4 regions of the Streptomyces sp. SL06 genome follow, and region 1 is predicted to be linked to each of the others. Evidence: riboswitches for the same ligand, from Rfam matches in the RefSeq annotation. Region 1 holds a riboswitch; each other region holds the start of a gene.

Region 1 (5,406 bases):
GAAGGCCATGTTGGCGCCGGAGCCGAACCGGCCCGCGGTGAACGGGAAGAGCGGCTCGTCGGCGGGCGGGTGCTCCGGGTCGTACGTCCGTGGCGTGAACCCCTTCGCGAAGCCGCCGTGGCTCTCGAGGAGGACTTGGGCGGGGGTGCGCAGCCGCGCGGGCAGGATCAGCCCCGTGGCACAGCCCAGGCGCGGGTCGGCGGCGAAGGGCGCGGTCAGCTCGGTGAGCCAGCGCGGGTCGGCGACCACGTCGTCGTCGGTGAAGGCGGCCACCTCGCCCCGCACGAGCGCGAGGCCCCGGTTGTGCGCGGCGGCCAGTCCCGGCACCGGTTCGCACACGTACCGCACCCGCTCGCCGTACTTCCGCTCGACCAGCTGCCGGGTCTCGCCGGTCACGGGCGCGTTGTCGACGACGACGATCTCGAAGTCCGGGTGGTCCTGCGCGAGCAGCGAGTCCAGCGCACGGGCGAGGCGGCCCGCGCGCTCCCGGGTGGCGACCACGACACCGGCCGACGGCGGCGCGGGCGGCACCGACCCGGGCGGCGCCCCGCGGGCCGTCTCCCGGGCGAGTCCGGCCAGGACCCGAGCGGGGTCCGCCCCCTCGGGCACCTGCCCTAGCACGCTCCCGACGGGCCGGCCCTCCCGTCTGACCAGGAGGAAGACCGCGCCGCAGGTCACGGGCCCACTGCCCGGCCCCGGCCTCAGTACCGCGCCCTCCGGCCCCTCGCCCCCACCCGTGCCGTCGAGATCCAGCTCGGCGACCTGCACCGGCCCGATGCTCAGGAACGCCGCCGTCTCCCGCCGTGTCCGCTGCCGCGCACGCCCCGCACCCGCCATGCGCCCACCCCCTCGTGGTTGCCCTCCGTCATGACCGGCGCAGCCGGGCCGCGCCCCGCAGCGTCCGTACCGCCAGCGACGCCAGCCGGGGCCGCTCGCGCACGAAGGCGTGCGCGCGGCGGGCCGGTTCGCGGCCGAGCCAGTGCAGCGCGGCGCCCGCCCCCGGACGGGTCGCCGCGCCCTCGTACACGGGCAGTTCACCGGTCTTCAGGGAGTCCTTGTACTCCGCCGGGCCCCGCCCCATGTCCAGCATGCCGATGCCCTCGGCGGCCGCTGCCTCGGCCATGCGCAGATGCAGGACCAGACCCGGCGAGTACTTGGCGAAGTCCGGGTCGTACGCCGGGAACCAGCAGGCCAGCACGGTCGCCGAGCGCAGCCCGAAGTGGGCGGCCACCGGCCGGCCGGCGGCGTAGAGCACGGACAGCGTGCCCGCGCACTGCGGCGCCCGGGTCTCGGCGAGCCGCCCGACCAGCCGGGTGATCCACTCCTGTGCGAACCGGTCCCGGCGTCCCGTCCTGCGGTACTGCGCCGACTTCCACGCCATGAGCGTGCGCAGCGCGGCCGGATCGCGCTCGTCGAACACGAAGCGGACCTCCCCGGCCCGGCGGCCGAGCCTGCGCTCCTTGGCGAGGGTGGTCTTCAGGAACTTGGGGGACTGGGCGCGCAGTACGCTCTCGTACGCCTCGTACCCGTTGGCCACGTCGATGACGTAGGTGGCGTGCTCCTCGGCGGCGTGCGGCGCGAACAGGCTCTGCTCGGCCTCCAGGTTGTCGAAGGCGAAGCTCGACAGGGAGCAGGCCCGCAGCAGTTCGCGGGTGTCGGGGGCGAGGCCGGGGCACAGCACGGCGCCCTGGCAGTCCGACACCCCGAGCCCGATCGCCCGGCCGCGGCCCAGTAGTCCGTGCTCGTGCGGCAGGAAGCCGGCCGCCTCGCCGCCCTCGTACACCACCGCCACCCGTGCCCGCGGCCGTACCCGGCCCACGGCGTCGGTGAACTCCGGTTCCATGAACGGGTTGCGCGGCGCCGTCGACTTGGCGCGCAGCTCGCGCCAGTGCTCCCGCTCCCCCTCGCCCAGCTCCTGCGGCCTGAGCACACGCACACGTCCGCTGTTCAACCCGACCCCCCGATCAAGTCCCCCCATGGACAACAGGAAGGTACCTCCGGGGGCCGCCCGGCCGGTAGGTGGCGGAGCGTGTTGTCGCCAACCGGTGCACAGGCCCTCAACCGGGTTTAGCCGATGATGTGCCAGGTTTCGGACATGTTCGTACGTCCTTGAGCGCACTCGAACCAACTCGCCGCGTCCTCGCTCGGAAGCGGTCGCGGGTGAGTCGGACAGGTGCGGTGTCCGTATTCTCTGATCATGGACCGCACCGCATATTCACTCGTCGCCACCGATCTCGACGGCACGCTGCTCCGCGGCGACGACACCGTCTCCGACCGGTCGCTGGCCGCGCTGGCGCGGGCGGCCGGGGCCGGTGCGCGGCATCTGGTGGTGACGGGGCGGCCGGCGCCGCGGGTGCGTCCCCTGCTCGACGCCCTCGGCTGCACGGGGCTCGCGGTGTGCGGACAGGGCGCGCAGGTGTACGACGCCGGCGCGCACCGGATGCTGTGGTCGGTCACCCTGGACCGGGAACTGGCCGAGACCGCGCTCGGCAAGATCGAGGCCGAGGTGGGCCAGGTGCACGCCGCGGTCGACCAGGACGGCGTCGACGGCCTGACGCTCATCGAGCCGGAGTACCTGATGCCCCACCCGACGCTGCCCGCGGTGCGGGTCGAGCGGCGCGAGGAGTTGTGGCGCACGCCGATCAGCAAGGTGCTGCTGCGCCACCCCGACCTGACCGACGACGAGTTGGCGGTGACCGCGCGCGCGGTGGTCGGCTCCCTTGCGACGGTCACGATGTCGGGTCCCGGGACGGTGGAACTCCAGCCCTGCGGCATCACCAAGGCGACCGGCCTGGCGCTGGCCGCCGAGCACCTCGGGCTGAGCCGGCGGCGCACCATCGCCTTCGGGGACATGCCCAACGACATCCCCATGTTCGACTGGGCGGCGCACGGCGTCGCCATGGCCGGCGCCCACCCCGAACTCAAGGCGGTGGCCGACGAGGTCACCACGACGAACGAGGACGACGGCGTGGCCGTCGTCCTCGATCGGATCTTCGGTACTTCCTAGGCAGGCCGCGGTCTCACGTGCGGCCGGTGCGCGGGTACGGCTCAGTACGCGCTGAAGACGTTGTCCATCGAGCCGTAGCGGTCGGCCGCGTAGTTGCAGGCCGCGGTGATGTTGGCGACCGGGTCGTAGGGGTCCCAGGAGGTGCCCTCCACGTGGTACGCCTGGAAGGTCGGGTCGATCACCTGGAGCAGGCCCTTGGACGGGGTGCCGTTGACGGCGTTGATGTCCCAGTTGTTGATGGCGAGCGGGTTGCCGGACGACTCCCGCATGATGTTGCGGTGAATGCCCTCGTACGACCCGGGGATGCCGTGCTGGGCCATGATGTCGAGCGACTCGCGGATCCAGCCGTCGAGGGTGTTCGGGTACGTCGTCGCCACCGTGGCCGCGGCGGGGGTGGCGGCGGCCGGGGTGGCCGCGGACGCGCCGGTGGCGCCGATGAGCGGCAGGGCGAGCACCGCGGCACCGGTGCCGGCCACGGCGAGCCTGCGGGCGATGCGAGCGGTCCGGGCGGGACGGTTGTGACCGTTGGCAGACATGCGGAATCCCTCTCCTTACGCCTGCGAGGTGAGCTGTCGGGTTCGGGCGGGGAGGTGCCCGGCCGGGCCCTGACGGGCACGGCTTCACCCCGAGCCGCTCCGGTGGTGACCGGCGCGGCGACTTACCTGGGTCCCCCGCTCCTGCCTGCGAGTTTGTTGGATGGATGACAGTGCGTTCGGGCGGTGGCAGGATTCGGCGTCCGCCCGACAGGCCGGGAACGTATGCGAGAGCACATGTCCGGAACAAGTGCGGGAATCACCCGACACCCATGTTGACCTTGGTTTGGACTGTTTGGGGCACTTGATCCTTTGCGGGTGCCAAGGCTCAACTCGCTTGCGGGGCAAAGGCGGGGCACAGGTTGCGGCGGGGTTGCCCGCGGGCGGAACGGAGTGAGCCAACTCACGGGGCCCAACAAGCATGGCAAATCGGGCATTAGGTCTAAGTGTGAGCCAACCGCCCCCGGCCCGGGAATGCTTCGCCCGGCATCCCGTTCCGTTGTGCGGGCATGCGTTCGGAAGCGGGAGGGTGGGTGCGGACGCCGATGGGTGACGTTCTCGGAGTGCGGGCCGCTGGGGGGAGTGATGGGATCTTCGGTGGTGACGTCCGGCCCGCGCGCGCCCCGGCTCGCGGGCCCTCGAAAATATCGGCCAATATCTGCTCATATCACCTGATCAAAGGCATACCGCTCATGATCCGATACCGACCGGCCTGTAACGGCGGGCGCTAGCGGTGATCGAAACGTGACCGGATACGCTGACTTGAGTGGTGGCAGCGACCTATCGACATACCAGGTAATCGCCAGTGGACACCAGCAGACAGGAGACCCCTCGTGACCGTCGTCGGGCCGTTCGGGCTGAGCGTGCGGGACCAGGCTCTGGAAGCCGATGTCCAGGCCGGATTGGTTGCTGTCGAGGAAGGGTTGCTTGAGGCAACCAAAAGCGAGGTGCCCTTCATCACGGAGGCCGCCCAGCACCTGGTGCGCGCCGGCGGCAAACGGTTCCGTCCGCTGCTGGTGATGCTCGCGTCCCAGTTCGGCGACCCCTACGCCCCCGGGGTCGTGCCCGCGGCCGTGGTCGTGGAGCTGACCCACCTCGCCACGCTGTACCACGACGACGTGATGGACGAGGCCGCCGTGCGGCGCGGAGTGGCCAGCGCGAACACCCGCTGGGACAACTCGGTCGCGGTCCTCACCGGCGACTTCCTGTTCGCCCGCGCCTCGCAGATCCTCGCCGACCTCGGGCCCGAGGCGGTCCGCGTGCAGGCCCTCGCGTTCGAGCGGCTGGTCACCGGCCAGATCCTGGAGACGGCGGGACCCCAGGACGGGCGGGACCCGGTCGACCACTACCTGGACGTGCTGGGCGGCAAGACGGGCTCGCTGGTGGCGGTCGCCTGCCGGTTCGGCGCGATGATGTCCGGCGCCGACGAGACGGTCGTGAGCGTGCTGACCCAGTACGGCGAGCGGCTCGGCGTCGCCTTCCAGCTCGCGGACGACGTACTGGACATCGCCTCCGACTCCCACGAGTCGGGCAAGACACCCGGCACCGACCTGCGCGAGGGCATCCCCACCCTGCCGGTGCTGCGGCTGCGCGAGCGGGCGGACCGGCTGGGGCTCGCCGAGGACATCGCCCTGTGCGAGCTGCTCGACTCCGACCTGAGCGACGACGCGCGGCTCGCACAGGCGCTGCGCCTGCTGCGCGCCCACCCCGCGCTGGAGCAGGCGCGGCGGGACACCGTCCGGTACGCCAGGGACGCTCGGGCGGCGCTGGCCCCGCTCAAGGAGTGCGAGTCGAAGAACGCCCTGGTGGAACTGTGCGACGCCGTGGTGCACCGGGCCGGCTGAGCGCGCCCCGGTGCCGGACGGC
Region 2 (5,406 bases), 930 kb from region 1:
GATGTGCATTCCACCCCGGGGATGACGTAGAATGGAGACACAACGGCGCGGGGTGGAGCAGCTCGGTAGCTCGCTGGGCTCATAACCCAGAGGTCGCAGGTTCAAATCCTGTCCCCGCTACTGAAGGCCGAGGGCCGGAATCCTTGAGGATTCCGGCCCTCGGTGCGTTCCCGGCCCTTTCGCCCGTGGAGTCGGCGTCATCCGATCGGCACACGCGGCTCGCCCCCCGGCCCCGCTGCGGCAAACCTGGAGTACGGGACGGCAGGCGAGCGGCGTGGACGTGCGCGGTGGCGGGAGACGAGTGGTGCGGCCAGGTGACGTGGACGACGAGGGACCGTACGCCGGGTCCGGCGGCGGACTCCCCGGCGATCCCGTGCCCGCCCCGGGCCCCGGCGACGAGGTGCGGCTCCGCCCGCCCGGCCGGCCACCGTGGTCGTGGCGGTCCACGTACGGGCGGGCCCTGGCCCGCGCGCTCCCCGTGGTGCTGGTCGTCGTCGCCATCGTGTACGACCTGTTCACCCCGAGATACATCACCGCGGGCCCCTTCTACACCGCCGCACCCCTGGTCGCCGCCCCCGTCTACTCGCGCCGCGGTACGGCGATCACCGGTGCCACGGTGGTCGTCGCGGTCATCGCCCTGCAGCTCGGCAAGGGCGTCTTCCACTACGTCGACTCCCTCACCCAGGTGATCACCATCGCGACCGTCGCCGTCCTCGCCGTCCTGGTGAACGGCCTGGTCCGCCGCACCGACGAACGCCTCGTCTCGGTCCGTGAGATCGCCGAGGCCGCCCAGCACGCCGTGCTGCCCGAGCCCGCCGAGCGGATCGCCGGTCTCGAGATCGCCGCCCGCTACGAGGCCGCGCAGGCCGACGCCTTCATCGGCGGCGACCTGTACGCGGTGCAGGACAGCGCGCGCGGCGTCCGGCTCATCGTCGGGGACGTGCGGGGCAAGGGCATGGGTGCGGTCGCCGCCGTCGCCGTCGTGATCGGCGCCTTCCGGGAGGCCGCCGAGCAGGAGGCGACGCTGGAGGCGGTGGCACAGCGCCTGGAGCGGGCGCTGGCACGTGAGGACACCCGGCGCGACGAACTGGACGCCGCCGAGGGGTTCATCACCGCCGTCCTCGTCGAACTCCCGCACGGCGAGGGGATCGTCCGCGTCGTCAACCGCGGCCACCCGCCGCCCCTGCTGCTGTACGCCGACGGCACCCTGGGCCCGCTGCCGGTCCGGGAGTCGGCGCTGCCGCTGGGCATGGGCGACCTGGGCGTGTGGCCCGACCGGGCCGAGGAGGCCGCCTTCCCCGCCGGGGCCACGCTGCTGCTGTACACCGACGGGCTGTCGGAAGCCCGCAACGCCCGGGGGGAGTTCTACGATCCGCAGACGCGGCTGGCGGGCCGCGTCTTCCGTCATCCGATGACGCTGCTCGACACCCTCGCCGAGGATGTCCGCCTGCATTCCGGGGGCGGCATGACGGACGACATGGCGCTGCTCGCCGTACGCCGCCCCGGGAGCGACGATCCCGATCATCGTCACGAGCCGTCACGGAGTGAACTCCCTCCGCATAACAACTGACGTACCGTCAGAAGAAAACGGCGTGACGGGGAATACTCACGCCGGGCCAACTCGCCCGGTTTTCACCGGTCATGGGGGGTACGTGTGGCACGTTTCTGTTAATGATCAAGAGGAACGGCTGGAATCCGAGCCCCGCGTCTATTAACGTTCGATAACGCAGCGCGGTCGTCCCAGCCGTCACAGAAGGCGGCTCCGTGCGCACACGCCGAATCCCGCAAGGGAACCGGGGAACCACCACATTGGGGTGAATCGGGCGTATGGCGCCGTGGAGACACGGTCGGCACACGCGCGTAGGAGACCTTCCTGCTCCGAACCCGTCAGCTAACCCGGTAGGCGGAAGGAAGGAAAGGAGTGCGCCCACGTGGCGTCCAACAGGCCTGCCCCAGAGGCCCCGTTCGTGCCCGGAGGGCACGACACCGACACCTTCGGCCATGACGGACACCGCACCGAAGAGGGCCCCTGGGAAGAGTGGAATCCCACCGCGGAGTCCATCCGTCCGGTGCGCGGCCGGCACCGCGTCGCCAAGCAGCGCGGCGGGCTCGCGCGCAGCTCCACCGTTCTCGGTGTCGGTGTCATAGCCGCTGTCGGAGCGGGCGGCATGGCCAGCGCGCAGACCGGCAAGCCGCCGGTGTCGATCTCCATCCCCGACCTGCCGAACGTCGGCTCGCTCATCTCCGACGACGATCCGGAGCCGGAGGGCTCGGCCACCCCGCTCAGCAGCATCGGCGTGACCGCCACCGACACCGCGGACGGCACCGACGCCACCGACGCCGGTGAGACGCTGCGGGCCCGGATCATGGCGCAGGCCGAGCAGCAGCAGGCCCAGGTCGAGACCAAGGCCGCCGCCCAGGCCGTCGCCGTCGCCGAGAAGACGGCCACGGAGGCCGCCGCCAAGGCGGAGAAGGAGGCCGAGGCCAAGGCCGCCGCCGCCAAGAAGAAGGCGGAGGAGGAGGCCGCGAAGAAGGCCGAGGCCGAGCGGCTCGCGCAGCTGGCCAAGGAGTACACGCTGCCGACCTCCGCGTACACGATCTCCTCCACCTTCGGCCAGGCCGGCGCCTACTGGTCCTCCGGCTACCACACCGGCCTCGACTTCGCCGCCCCCACGGGCACCCTGCTCAAGGCGGTGCACAGCGGCACGATCACGTCGGCCGGCTGGGACGGGTCGTACGGCTACAAGACCGTGCTCACCCTCGACGACGGCACCGAACTCTGGTACGCCCACCAGTCCTCCATCAACGTCAGCGTCGGCCAGCAGGTCACCACCGGTGATGTCATCGGCCGCGTCGGCGCCACCGGCAATGTCACGGGTGCCCACCTCCACCTGGAGGTCCACCCGGACGGCGGCTCCGGCATCGACCCGATGGCATGGCTGCAGAGCAAGGGCCTCGCTCCCTGAGCCGCGGCGTTCCGCGCTCCCGCTGATCCCCGGCGGTCCTGACGGCAACCCCCCGAACGTCAGGGCTGCCGGTTCACGGTTCACGGTTCGCGGAATTTTCGCGTGTCCCCGGAATGATCGGATCCGGGGCGGTTGTTGACGCGTTACATGACTTCTCTGCGCAAGCTAGGCTCCTCCGACCTGGAGATCTTCCCCCTCGCCCTCGGCGGCAACGTCTTCGGCTGGACCGCCGACCGGGACCAGTCCTTCGCCGTCCTGGACGCCTACACGGCGGCCGGCGGCAACTTCGTCGACAGCGCCGACCTCTACTCCGCCTGGGTCGACGGCAACAGCGGCGGCGAGTCCGAGACCGTCATCGGCGAGTGGCTCGCCTCCCGCGGCAACCGCGGCGATGTCGTCGTCGCCACCAAGGTCGGCCTGCACCCCGACTACCAGGGCCTGTCCGCCGCGAACATCAAGGCGGCGGCCGACGCCTCGCTGCGCCGCCTGGGCACCGACCACATCGACCTCTACTACACCCACGCCGACAGGCCCGAGGTACCGGTGGAGGAGATCATCGGCGCGCTCGACGAGCTGGTGAAGGCGGGCAAGGTACGGCACATCGCCGCCTCCAACATCTCCGCCGAACGGCTCGCACAGTCCCTGGAGTTCTCCGAGCGCGAGGGCCTCGCCCGGTACGTCGCCCTCCAGCCCGAGTACAACCTGGTCTCACGCGACACGTACGAGGGCGAGCTGCGCGACCTCGCCGAGCGGGCGGGACTGGCCGCCGTGCCGTACTACTCCCTCGCGTCCGGCTTCCTCACCGGCAAGTACCGCTCCGGCGCGGCCGTCGACAGCCCGCGGGCGGGCGGTGCCGCGAAGCACCTGGAGACCGAGCGCGGCCGGCGCGTGCTCGCCGCCCTGGACGAGGTCGCCGAGGCCCACGACGCCCCCGTCGCCACGGTCGCCCTGGCCTGGCTGGCCGCGCAGCCGACGGTGGTCGCGCCGATCGCGTCCGCGCGCACGGTGGAGCAGCTGCCTGCGCTGCTCGGCGTGGCGGAGCTGCGTCTCACGGACGACGAGGTCGCGAAGCTGACGGAGGCCTCGGCCTGAGCCACCGCCGCGCCCGCCCGCGCCGGGGCGGGCGCTACGGCCGGTCGGGCGGGAAGTACGGGGCGTACGGCGCCGGGCGGGTGCTCCCGTACGGCGCGTACGACCACTGCGGCGGCGCGTACGACGGGTACGGCCCGTGCGGGTGGGCCGCCTGTGGTGCGGCCGTCTGCGGCAGGGGCGGTGCCGTCGCTCGGGCCGCGTAGTCCAGGGCCGGGCGCGCCACGTCCCGCCGCCGCCACAGGGCGTCCAGCAGTTCCCCCTCCCGTACGGCGTAGTCGGCGCCCGCCCCGCCCCGGTGCCCGCGCCGCCGCAGGAAGGCCAGCGAGGTGGCGCACGCCTCGTACCGCGCCACCTCCCGTGCCGCCTTCTTCCCGGCGTGCCGGCGGGCGTGCTGCCGGGCGATGCGGCGGGCCCGCATCGAGCCGAGCGCGTACGGCTCCGCCGGCGTCAGCCAACCGGCCAGGACGTAGACGGGCAGCTCGGCCCGCACGGTGCGCAGCTCGCGCTGCCGGGTCCAGATCACCAGCCAGGTCAGCAGGCCGAAGGACGGCACCATGAACGCCGCGTAGACGGCGAAGAAGCCGTACTCGCCGAATGCCGCCGAGCCGTTCCACAGGGCGTGCATGCCCATCGCGAGCAGCAGGCCGGACAGCGGGAGCAGGGCGCGGCGCAGCCGGTGGCGGCCGGCCGAGAGCGCGGCGACGCCGAAGCCGATGCCGGTGAGCACCGTGAAGAGCGGATGCGCGAACGGGGACATCACGATGCGGACGAAGAAGGTCGCCGCGGTGACGGAGGTGATGCCGCTGTCGCCGGTGAGCTGGTCGGTGCCGAAGGCGGTGCCCAGGTAGAGGATGTTCTCGGTGAAGGCGAAGCCGGTGGCGGTGACCCCGGCGACGACCACGCCGTCGACGACGCCGGTGAAGTCCCGTCTGCGGAAGAGGAAGACCAGGAGGACGGCGGCGGCCTTGGCGGACTCCTCGACGACCGGGGCGATGACCGTGGCCCCCAGGGTGTCCGCGCCGGCCGGATCGGCGGTGGCGGTCGCTATCCACCGGGTCGCGAAGCTGTTGGCGACGATCGCTATCAGCGCCGCAGCGCAGGCGCCCCAGGCGAAGCAGAACAGCAGGTTCCGCCAGGGCCCCGGGTCCACCCGCTCCAGCCAGCGGAACGCGGCCATGAGCAGCGGTACGGGCAGCACCGCGAGGCCGAGTCCGACCAGGAACCCCCGGGTGCCGGTCTGTTCGCGGACCAGGGCGAGGATCACCAGGCCGGAGAGCGCGAGCAGGGCGATCAGCGCGCCGTGACGCACCCAGGCACGCTGCCACCAGTGCTGATGTGGCGGATACGT
Region 3 (5,406 bases), 3.3 Mb from region 1:
ACGGCTCAGGCTGACCGCTCGCGCGGACCTCTCCGGGGAACAGATCGAACGTGCTGTGCGGGTGATCGGCGAAACGCGACCATGAGTCGGCGGGACACGGTCGTGCGTCGCCCGGCGACCCGCCGGGGTCAGTCCCGGTGGATCGTGGCGGTGAACGACGCCCAACTCCCGGGGGAGAAGAGCAGGGCGGGTCCGGCCGGGTCCTTGGAGTCGCGCACGGCGAGCAGTCCGGCCCAGGGGCCGGCCGCCGGCCGCGCCGTCTCCACGCAGTTGTTCGCCCCGGTGCTGTAGCTGCTGCGCCGCCATCGCACACCGGGCAGATCGGTGCCGGACCGGATGTTCGGGGGACGTGTGGACACGGTGCCTGACATGGTGCCTCCTTACGCGCCTGCCGCGGTCGCGGCAATGAAGTCCAACGAGTCCTCGGGCGAAAGGGCATGGATCAGAAGGGTGTTGAAGGCCTCGGTATAGGCCTCTAGGTCTTCTTTCCGTTCGAGGTGCAAGCTACTCGTCAGGTGGTCGAGAACCACCACGTCCAAGTCAGAAGTGCTCAAGAAGGAGAAGATTACGAAAGGGCCGGTGACACCGATGTGCGCCCCGGCGGCAAACGGCAGGATCTGCAGCCGGACGTGGGGCAGCCGCGCGGCCTCGGCCAGTCGTCCCAGCTGACGGGCCATGACCCCGGGCCCGCCCACCTCCCGGCGCAGCACCGACTCGTCCAGGACCGCGCTCAGCTTCAGCGGCGAGTCTGCCCGCAGCACGTCCTGCCGGGCCAGCCGGACCTCCACCAGCGTGTCCAGCCGTTCCTCCGGCAGCCCGTCCACCGCGGCCCGCGTCACCGCGCGGGCGTACTCCGGTGTCTGGAGAAGGCCGGGGACGACCGTCGTCTCGAGGGTGCGCATCGCGCTCGCCTGGGACTCCAGGCTGATGAAGTCGCGGTACGTCGGCGGCAGCACCCCGCGATAGGCGTGCCACCAGTGGTTGCGGCCCCCCGGGTCGTCGGAGCCCGCCAGCATCACCAGCAGTTCCCGCAACTGCTCGTCGGCCACGCCGTAGGCGTCGAGCAGTGACCGCACGTCGTCCGGTTTCGCGCCGCTCGTCCCGGTCTCGATCCGGCTGACCTTCGACTGGTGCCAGCCCACCAGCCGCGCCGCCTCACCGCTGGTGATGCCCGCGGACGTGCGCAGGGCGCGCAGTTCCGCACCCAGCTTCCGACGGCGCACCACGGGGCCGTGCTGCATGGGCCACTCCCTTACTCCTTATGAGCCGCCCAAATACGCTCTGCCGTCGCAGAGTTCACCGCTTCGAGCGACAGATATATGCATATCTTGGTGGATCGCCGCCCTTCACGGTCCGGTGATGGCACTCTGGCGGCGAAGCACCAGTCCGGGACCGTACTCGAACCATCCGCTCCGTGTCGGACTGCGGTCCCGTGAGAAAGGGACGACCTCGCCATGGCAGACCATCTGGAAGCATCCGTCACTCTGCCGAGCGATCCCGCTTCGGTGGCCGCCGCGCGTACCTACGTGGTCGGCACACTGGTGGAGTGGGGCCTGCCGGCGGACACCGACGTGTCCGAAACCGTGCGGCTCATCGTCTCCGAGCTGACGACCAACGCCGTCCAACACACGTTCGGACAGTCACCCACCTTCACGGTGGACCTCGTCCTCGAACGTGACGAACGACTGCGCATCGGCGTCACCGACAGCCATCCGCGCTTCCCCAAACGCCTGCCGGCCGCCGTCCAGCAGGACAACGGCCGGGGCATGGTGATCATCCGCTGGCTGACGGCGGAGTGCGGCGGCAGGCTGCGAGTCCGGCCCACCCGCGAGGGCGGCAAGACCATCTCCGTCGAGCTGCCCTGGACGCCGCCGGGCCGGCCGGCACCCCCCGAGCCGGCCACCGCCGTGGGCCGGGGAGCGGGGCAGGCGGTGGGGCAAGGGGGTCAGGAGCCCGGCCGGTGAGCCACCGGCCGCACCCTTCGTGCGTGCCGCACCGAGGGGTGACGGCGCGTCGGGACGCCCTCACCCCCGCGGGCGGGCTACTTGACCCGGCCGTACAAGACGCTCCTCGTCCAGATCTTCTGCAGCCGGACCACGTCCCCGGTCTTCGGGGCGTGCCAGATCTTGCCCTGACCGGCGTAGATGCCGACGTGGTAGACACTCCTGCCCGAGTGGAAGAACACCAGGTCCCCGGCCTTGCGGCTGCCGGCGGAGATGTGGCGGGTCTTGTTGTACTGCTGGGCCGCGGTGCGCGGCAGTTGCTTGCCGGCCTTCTTGAACGAGTAGAGCGTCAACCCGGAGCAGTCGAACCTGCCCGGTCCGGTGGCGCCCCACGCGTACGGGGCGCCCTTCTTGGAGGCCGCGATCTTGAGGGCCTTCGTCGCATGGGTCGCCGCGGTCGCCTCGGAGGCGAGACCGGGAACCACGACGGAGCCGCCCACCGCGGCGAGGGTGAGGGCCGAGGCCGTACCGGCACGAGCCATCAGGGACGGGACACGATTGAGCGCGGACATGCGCAACCCTTCGTCAGCCGCCTGTGAAGGATGACCTGTCGGATTCGGGCTGGCGAAGTTGCCCGGCCGCACGAGTGCGGCTTCACCCCAAGGGCTGCGCGGCCCGGTGCCTCTCTCGCGGAGATGACCGTTCCGGCGACCCGTCGTGCTCGGGTCCTCCACTCCTGCCGATCCACTTCCTGTCGACCCGGCGTCCGGACGGCGGCAGGACTCGGCGTCCGCCCGGACCGCCCCGCCGCTGTGGCGGGGGCTTGTCGTCAGTCACGGATCTTGTCTCGCCGAATGGGAAATTCCCAACGGAACGTGGCCTTTGTGTTGTTACTCACCACTCAGCCGTTCGGGTGGACGCCCCCGCGTTCGAACCGCCGTCGAGGACGCCGGCGACCCCCGGACCAGCGGTTAAGCGGTTCGTTCGGCTCCTGGGGTGCGCGGATCGCGCAACCTCGACGGGTCGTGAATCGGAGGTGTTCCTACACCGAAAGGGGGTACGCCTTTTGGTCCGTTTCGGCATCCGGGCAACGGCCGTCCCCCGGGGCCGGGTTCCCGCCGATCGAACGCCCCTCTCCGTTTATCGGGTTGGCAAAGAAGTAGTACTGGCCCTGTTCTCAGGAAACCCACAGCCGAGAGGATCCCCGTACTTGTCGCGAACACGTACGGGGGAGGCCCCTTGAGGAAGAGCAGACTGCGGCGCAGGACGACGGTGTTCGGCTCGGCCGGGGCGCTGGTCACCGCCATGCTGGTGGCCGGCACCGTCTCGGCGCCCGCCGCCGGCGCCGCACCGGCCACCGCTCACGCGTACGGCCACGACCGCGAGGCCCACGGCGCCGCCGTCGCCGCCGCCCGCGCCGCGAGGGCCGGCGTCGACTGGCAGGACTGCCCCGCCGACTGGAACCTGCCGAAGCCGATCCAGTGCGGCTACGTCACGGTGCCGCTCGACTACGCCAAGCCGTACGGCAAGCAGATCAGGCTCGCCGTCGACCGCGTCGCCGCCACCGGCACCAAGTCCGAGCGCCAGGGCGCCCTCGTCTACAACCCCGGCGGACCGGGCGGCTCCGGCCTGCGCTTCCCCACCCGCGTGACCGGAAACAACGCCCTGTGGGCCAACACCGCCAAGGCGTACGACTTCGTCGGCTTCGACCCGCGCGGCGTCGGCAACTCCGCCCCGATCTCCTGCGCCGACCCCCAGGAGTTCGTCAAGGCGCCCAAGGCCGACCCCGTGCCCGACTCCGAGGCCGACAAGCGCGCCCAGCGCAAGCTCGCCCGCGAGTACGCCGAGGGCTGCCGGGAGCGCAGCGGCGAGATGCTCCCGCACATGACCACGCCGAACACCGCGCGCGACCTCAACGTCATCCGCGCCGCACTCGGCGAGCAGAAGCTCAACTACCTCGGCGTCTCCTACGGCACCTACCTCGGCGCGGTCTACGGCACCCTCTTCCCCGACCACGTGCGCCGCATGGTCGTCGACAGCGTCGTCAACCCCTCCCGCGACAAGATCTGGTACCAGGCCAACCTGGGCCAGGACATCGCCTTCGAGCAGCGCTGGCGGGACTGGCAGGACTGGGTCGCGAAGAACGACGCGACCTTCCACCTCGGCGACACCCGCGCCAAGGTCCAGGAGCAGTGGCTCAAGCTGCGCGCCACCGCGAAGAAGGCACCGCTCGGCGGGGTCGTCGGCCCGGCCGAGCTGATCTCCTTCTTCCAGAGCGCCCCGTACTACGACTCCGCGTGGGTGCCGACCGCGACCATCTTCAGCGAGTACGTCGCCGGTGACACCCGGGCGCTCGTCGAAGCGGCCTCCCCGGACCTGTCCGACACCGCGGGCAACGCCGCCGAGGAGAACGGCAACGCCGTCTACACGGCCGTCGAGTGCACCGACGCCAAGTGGCCCACCGACTGGCGCACCTGGGACCGCGACAGCATCCGGCTGCACCGCGACCACCCGTTCATGACCTGGGCCAACACCTGGATGAACCTGCCGTGCGCCACCTGGCCTGCCAAGCAGCGCACCCCGGTGGACGTGAAGACCGGCAGGGGACTTCCGCCGGTGCTGATCGTCCAGTCCGAACGGGACGCGGCCACCCCGTACGCCGGCGCCGTCGAACTGCACCAGCGGCTCAGGGGATCGCGCCTGATCACCGAGCGGGACGCCGGTTCGCACGGCGTCACCGGGCTGGTCAACCCGTGCGTCAACGACCGGGTGGACACCTACCTGCTGACCGGCCGGGTGGACGCCCGGGACGTGACCTGCGCCCCGCACGCCACGCCCACGCCGTAAGGCGCACGGCGGAGAGGTGAACCGGGCGCCGCCCCCGTCATCTCTCCGCCGCCCAGGCGTCCTCCGCCGCGTAGTCGAAGAGGTCGCCGTACGCCTGGAACATCTTCGGGTAGGCCTCCCGCCAGTCCCGGCCGGCCAGCCGCTCCTCGATGAAGGCGACCGTGTCCGGCAGGGTCTCGGCGTATCCGGCCACCGGGCGATAGCCCAACTGCCCCTGCGCCGCGCTCATGTCGCACACCACCGGCGCGGGCACCGACCACGGGGTGTCACCCACGCCGTCCCCCGGCGAGGGACCGTCCACCAGCACGTCCCGGACCGTCACGCCCATCACCGCGTCGATCGCCGCCGCGATCTCCGCGACCGTCGGGGCCTGCGGATCCACGGCGTTCAGAACACGCGTGCCCGGCCGCCGGGCGGCCAGCCGGACCAGCTCGGCGATGTTGCGCACGCTCGCCGGGTGGAAGCGGCTCGCACCGCCGTACGCGAGCACCCGCCGCCGTCTGCCGTCGAGGTTGCGCTTGACGATGTACAGCTCCCGCGGGGTTCGGCAGTACGGACCGTGGATGGCGCCCGCGCGCAGCAGGGTGACGGGCAACCGGTCGCCCGCGGCGAGCAG
Region 4 (5,406 bases), 1.2 Mb from region 1:
CTTGATCATCTTGGTGTTGGCGGGCAGCACCTCGGCGGCGAAGCGGCGGATGCCGCGCTCACGGGCGACGGCGGCGATGTGCTCCAGGAGTGCGGAGGCGACGCCGCGTCCCTGGTGGGCGTCCTGGACGAGGAAGGCGACCTCGGCCTCGTCGGCCGGCGCGGAGGCGGGCGTTCCACCGGGGCCGATGCGGTCGTAGCGTACGGTGGCGATGAACTCGCCGCCGATCGTGGCCGCGAGTCCCACCCGGTCCACAAAGTCGTGGTGCGTGAAGCGGTGGACGTCCTTGGCGGACAGGCGAGGATACGGCGCGAAGAAGCGGTAGTACTTCGACTCGTCGGAGACCTGCTCGTAGAAGCTGACCAGGCGCTCGGCGTCATCAACGGTGATGGGGCGGACGCGCGCGGTGCCGCCGTCGCGCAGCACCACGTCGGCCTCCCAGTGGGCGGGGTACTCGTGCCGGTCCGACGAGGTCTGCATGGGCCCCAGAGTACGGCTCGCGTACGACAACGGCGCGAGGCAGTCTGTGGAGGACGGAAGGTCGGGCCGAGGCCGCGGTCCGACGACCACACGGGACGGCACACGGCCGTCCCGGCACGCTTCACGATGTGGGAAACTGGTCTAGACAAGACTGGTCTAGACAACTTCAACCCTCTGAACACCTGAAGGGCAGCATCACATGGCTGAGCGCCGCGTCAACGTCGGCTGGGCCGAGGGCCTCCACGCCCGCCCCGCCTCCATCTTCGTCCGAGCCGCCACGGCCACAGGCGTCCCGGTGACGATCGCCAAGGCCGACGGGTCCCCCGTCAACGCGGCCTCCATGCTGGCCGTGCTCGGTCTCGGCGCGAAGGGCGGCGAGGAGATCGTCCTCGCCTCCGACGCCGAGGGCGCGGACGCCGCCCTCGACCGGCTGGCGAAGCTGGTCGCCGAAGGGCTCGAGGAGCTTCCCGAGACCGTCTGACGGACAACGCAGACGAAAGGCCCGCCCGGACACCCACCGGGCGGGCCTTTCGCTTTCTCTTTCCGCTTCACCCTTTACGGGCAACAGATCATCGGCATCGCACAACAGGTCGCGGACACCGAATCAGGGCAGCAGAAAAAAGCCCCTCGAATTTCTCTCTCTTTGTATACGGCGCCCGTGTTAATGGCGCACGCTCGCTGTGTTTACGGCACGTTGCGAGTTCCTCACACGCTCGGCCCGTCCGCCGCCGGCGGCGAAGCGCAGCCGGTGCGCCGGCGCCGACCGCTCGTTGTGCAGCGTCATGAGCGCCCGCGCGCGCTCGCTGTCGCCCCGGGCCACCGCGTCGACGATCGCGCCGTGCTCCGCCCAGTACTCCACCGGTCCGGCCGGCGCGTCCACGACGTACATCCAGGCGATCTTGTGGCGCAGCTGGGTCAGCAACGCCGTCAGCGAGGGGCTGCCGGCGGCCTGGGCGAGGGTCTCGTGGAACCAGCCGCCCAGGGCACGCAGATCCTCGTCGGCGCCCTGCCTGGCCCGCTCCTGCCCCAGCCTGACCAGCCCGCGCAGCACCTTGAGGTGGGCCTCGGTGCGGCGCCGGGCGGCCCGGGAGGCGCCGAGGGGCTCCAGGAGCGCGCGCGTCTCCAGCAGGTCGGCGGCCTCCTGCTCGGTCGGCTCCGCGACGCACGCGCCCGCGTGCCGCCGGGTGACCACGAACCCCTCGGCCTCCAGGGTGCGCAGGGCCTCGCGGACAGGGACGCGGGAGACGCCGTAGCGGCGGGCGAGGAGTTCCTCGGTGAGCCGGCTCCCGCGTCCGTGGACGCCGACGACGATGTCGTCCCGGATCGCCGTACACACCGCGTGCGCGGGAATACGCATGCTCGACCTCCGCCTTAATCCCCGTGAAACGTCGACGATTGACGCGTGTTCAGCGACTCTAAGCCAATCAAGCGGATATTCCGACGGCGGGGCCGATTTCATGGATATTTTTTGGACAGTGCCACGCCGGACGGGCCGGGCCGGCGAAATCGGGAAAACCCCGGCTCGGGAAGCCGGGGCTTTCGGGTGCCGCACTGTCCGTCGTCAGACGCTCACACCGTGGGAACGGAGATAGGCGACGGGGTCGATGTCCGAGCCGTACTCGGGGCTCGTACGGGCCTCGAAGTGCAGATGCGCTCCGGTGACGTTGCCGGTGGCGCCGGACAGGCCGATCCGCTGACCGGGGTCGACCGCCTGGCCGACGGAGACCCCGATGGACGACAGGTGGCCGTACTGCGTGTACGTGCCGTCGTGCATCCTGATCACGACCTGGTTGCCGTACGCCCCGCCCCAGCCGGCCTCGACGACGGTGCCGACGCCGACCGCGTGCACGGAGGTGCCGGTGGAGGCGTGGAAGTCGATGCCGGTGTGACTGCCGGAGGACCACAGGGAGCTGCCGGCCCGGTAGGCGGTGGAGACGTAGGAGGCGGTGATGGGCGCCACGAAGGTGTTGAGGCGCTTGCGCTCCGCCGCGCGGGCGGCGCGCTCCTTGGCCGCACGCGCCTCCTTGGCCGCCTCGGCCGCGCGCTCGCGTGCGGCCTCCTGGGCCGCCTCACGCGCGGCGGCGTCCGCGGCGGCCCGCTTCTGGGCGACGGCCTGGGCGTCGATCTCTTCGGCCAGGGAGCCGCCGATGGTGACGACCGGGGTGAGTCCGCTCTGCTCCATCTCGGGCTCGGCGGCGAGCGCCGGAGCGGCGAGGGTGCCGACGACGCCGGTGGTGGCGAGGGCCGCGACTCCCGCCGCGCGGGCGGTGGTGCGGTGCGTCCGGCCAGGGCGGCGGTGCTTGCCGGCGGCGCGCGTGAACGCCATGTGGAGGCTGGTCCTTTCCTTCCCTCTCGCCTACCGGGTTAGCTGACGGGTTCGGAGCAGGAAGGTCTCCTACGGGCACCCTCGCTGCGCGCGCGGGTGTCCGATTCACCCCAGGGACTGCGATGGGTCCCCGGCTCCCCTGGCTCGCGCCGTACGGGGACTCGGCGATGACTGTCCGGTGCCGCGGACGCGGCGCACTGCCTGACGAACAGCCCGGACGACGCTAAACGCGGCTGTCTTCAATCCTCAAACGCAACACGGCTTTTGTAGTGCACGCCACAGGGCAGACAGCCACCTTCTTCACCAATTCAGACAAAGGGCGGCTCTGATGACACTCCGGTCACCAGAGCCGCCACGCGCGCGTGCCGCTACTCGGCCGCCACCACGGTGACCTCACCGATGCCGAGGGCCTCGACGGGCTCCTTGATCTGTGCCGCGTCGCCGACGAGGACCGTCACCAGGCGGTCCACCGGGAAGGCGTTCACGACCGCCGCCGTGGCTTCCACGGTGCCCGTGGAGGCGAGTTGGCGGTAGAGGGCGGCCTGGTAGTCGTCGGGCAGGTGCTGCTCGACCTGGTCGGCCAGCGTGCCGGCCACGGCCGCCGCCGTCTCGTACTTCAGCGGCGCCACGCCCACCAGGTTCTGCACGGCCACGTCGCGCTCGGCGTCGGTGAGCCCTTCCGCGGCGAGCCTGCGCAGCACCGTCCACAGGTCCTCAAGGGCGGGACCGGTGTTGGGGGTGTCGACGGAGCCGCTGATGGCGAGCATGGCGGCGCCCGTGCCGTCCGGCGCGGAACGCAGGACCTGCCCGAAGGCCCGCACACCGTAGGTGTAGCCCTTCTCCTCGCGCAGGACGCGGTCCAGGCGGGAGGTGAGGGTGCCGCCGAGGCAGTAGGTGCCGAGCACCTGCGCGGGCCACACGCGGTCGTGGCGGTCGGCGCCGATACGGCCGATCAGCAACTGCGTCTGAACGGCGCCGGGACGGTCCACGACGACGACCCGTCCGGTGTCGTCGGCGGTCACCGGGGGGACGGGACGCGGCTCGGCCGTGGAGCCGGTCCACGCGCCCAGCGTGTCGCCGAGCAGCGCGTCGAGGTCGACGCCGGTGAGGTCGCCGACGACCACGGCGGTGGCCGTGGCGGGGCGGACATGCCTCTCGTAGAAGGCGCGTACGGCGGCCGAGTCGATCGCGGCGACCGACTCCTCGGTGCCCTGGCGCGGGCGCGACAGGCGCGTGTCCGCCGGGAACAACTGCTTGTAGAGTTCCTTGGCCGCGCGGCGGGCGGGGTTGGCCAGCTCGTGCGGGATCTCGTCGAGCCGGTTGCGCACCAGGCGTTCGATCTCGCTGTCCGCGAAGGCGGGCGCCCTGAGCGCGTCGGCGACCAGGCCGAGCGCCTTGGCGAGGCGCGAGGCGGGCACCTCCAGGCTCAGCCGGACGCCGGGGTGGTCGGCGTGCGCGTCCAGGGTGGCTCCGCACCGCTCCAGTTCGGCGGCGAACTCCTCGGCGGAGTGCTTGTCGGTGCCCTCGGAGAAGGCACGCGCCATGATCGTGGCGACGCCGTCGAGACCGGCCGGCTCGGCGTCCAACGGCGCATCGAGGAGCACCTCGACGGCGACGACCTGCTGCCCCGGGCGGTGGCAGCGCAGCACGGTGAGGCCGTTGCCGAGGCTGCCGCGCTCGGGTGCCGGGAACGCCCACGGCCTGGGCTCGCCGGCCTGCGGCCGGGCGTGGAATTCCATGGTGGCGAGCTGGGTCACTTGGCCGCCTCCTCGTTCTCGTCGGTGGCGTCTTCGGTGTCGGTGTCGTCGGCGGGTGCGGTGGGCTCGTAGACGAGCACCGCGCGGTTGTCGGGACGCAGGCGGGCCTTGGCGACCTCCTGGACCTCCTCGGCCGTCACGTCGAGCACCCGCCGCACGGCGGTCAGGGCGAGCTGCGGGTCGCCGAACAGGACGGCGAACCTGCACAGTTCGTCGGCGCGGCCGGCGACCGTGCCCAGGCGGTCCAGCCACTCGCGCTCCAACTGGGCCTGGGCGCGCTCCATCTCCTCGGCCGTGGGGCCCTCCTCGGCGAACCGGGCCAGCTCCTCGTCGATGGCGGTCTCGATGACCGGAACCTCAACGTCGCCGGAGGTCTTCACGTCCAGCCAGCCCAGGGAGGGCGCCCCGGCGAGCCGCAGCAGGCCGAACCCGGCGGCGACGGCCGTGCGGTCACGGCGTACGAGCCGGTTGTACAGGCGGGACGACTCGCCGCCGCCCAGGACGGTGAGGGCCAGGTCGGCGGCGTCGCACGCGCGCGTGCCGTCCTCCGGGAGGCGGTAGGCCGCCGTCAGGGCGCGGGCCGGGACCTCCTCCTCGACGATCTCGCGCAGCTCCTCGCCCATGATGTCGGGCAGCGAGCCGTCCCGCGGGGCGGGCTTGCCGTCGTGCGAGGCGATGGAGCCGAAGTACTTCTCGATCCAGGCGAGCGTCTGCTCGGGGTCGATGTCGCCGACGACCGACAGCACCGCGTTGTTCGGCGCGTAGTAGGTGCGGAAGAAGGCGCGCGCGTCCTCCAGCGTCGCCGCGTCCAGGTCGGCCATCGAGCCGATCGGCGTGTGGTGG

What was found. Region 1 has a riboswitch for cyclic di-AMP ahead of AC4IHM_RS13345 (transglycosylase SLT domain-containing protein). Riboswitches for the same ligand answer to the same signal wherever they lie in the genome.
Region 2: linked by a shared signal. The riboswitch ahead of AC4IHM_RS17745 (M23 family metallopeptidase) and the one ahead of AC4IHM_RS13345 (transglycosylase SLT domain-containing protein) in region 1 are both predicted to bind cyclic di-AMP.
Region 3: linked by a shared signal. The riboswitch ahead of AC4IHM_RS28650 (C40 family peptidase) and the one ahead of AC4IHM_RS13345 (transglycosylase SLT domain-containing protein) in region 1 are both predicted to bind cyclic di-AMP.
Region 4: linked by a shared signal. The riboswitch ahead of AC4IHM_RS07730 (M23 family metallopeptidase) and the one ahead of AC4IHM_RS13345 (transglycosylase SLT domain-containing protein) in region 1 are both predicted to bind cyclic di-AMP.

The regions. Positions count from the first base shown of each region.
Region 1 is NZ_JBSYOT010000002.1:2,938,218-2,943,623, reverse strand. Features, by position in the region: gene AC4IHM_RS13360 (glycosyltransferase family 2 protein) at 1-837, opposite strand, end outside; gene AC4IHM_RS13355 (GNAT family N-acetyltransferase) at 866-1,978, opposite strand; gene AC4IHM_RS13350 (HAD family hydrolase) at 2,198-3,007, shown strand; gene AC4IHM_RS13345 (transglycosylase SLT domain-containing protein) at 3,049-3,543, opposite strand; cyclic di-AMP (ydaO/yuaA leader) riboswitch at 3,548-3,713, opposite strand; gene AC4IHM_RS13340 (polyprenyl synthetase family protein) at 4,374-5,384, shown strand.
Region 2 is NZ_JBSYOT010000002.1:3,868,466-3,873,871, forward strand. Features, by position in the region: gene AC4IHM_RS17730 (dihydrofolate reductase family protein) at 1-30, shown strand, start outside; tRNA gene AC4IHM_RS17735 (tRNA-Met) at 47-120, shown strand; gene AC4IHM_RS17740 (PP2C family protein-serine/threonine phosphatase) at 320-1,570, shown strand; cyclic di-AMP (ydaO/yuaA leader) riboswitch at 1,764-1,921, shown strand; gene AC4IHM_RS17745 (M23 family metallopeptidase) at 1,932-2,966, shown strand; gene AC4IHM_RS17750 (aldo/keto reductase) at 3,114-4,058, shown strand; gene AC4IHM_RS17755 (PrsW family intramembrane metalloprotease) at 4,093-5,406, opposite strand, start outside.
Region 3 is NZ_JBSYOT010000002.1:6,226,327-6,231,732, forward strand. Features, by position in the region: gene AC4IHM_RS28630 (8-amino-7-oxononanoate synthase) at 1-85, shown strand, start outside; gene AC4IHM_RS28635 (DUF397 domain-containing protein) at 129-371, opposite strand; gene AC4IHM_RS28640 (helix-turn-helix domain-containing protein) at 381-1,241, opposite strand; gene AC4IHM_RS28645 (ATP-binding protein) at 1,455-1,964, shown strand; gene AC4IHM_RS28650 (C40 family peptidase) at 2,042-2,515, opposite strand; cyclic di-AMP (ydaO/yuaA leader) riboswitch at 2,519-2,663, opposite strand; gene AC4IHM_RS28655 (alpha/beta hydrolase) at 3,183-4,790, shown strand; gene AC4IHM_RS28660 (NAD-dependent epimerase/dehydratase family protein) at 4,828-5,406, opposite strand, start outside.
Region 4 is NZ_JBSYOT010000002.1:1,720,953-1,726,358, forward strand. Features, by position in the region: gene AC4IHM_RS07715 (bifunctional acetate--CoA ligase family protein/GNAT family N-acetyltransferase) at 1-480, opposite strand, end outside; gene AC4IHM_RS07720 (HPr family phosphocarrier protein) at 680-961, shown strand; gene AC4IHM_RS07725 (GntR family transcriptional regulator) at 1,142-1,837, opposite strand; gene AC4IHM_RS07730 (M23 family metallopeptidase) at 2,042-2,806, opposite strand; cyclic di-AMP (ydaO/yuaA leader) riboswitch at 2,819-2,983, opposite strand; gene AC4IHM_RS07735 (M16 family metallopeptidase) at 3,175-4,563, opposite strand; gene AC4IHM_RS07740 (M16 family metallopeptidase) at 4,560-5,406, opposite strand, start outside.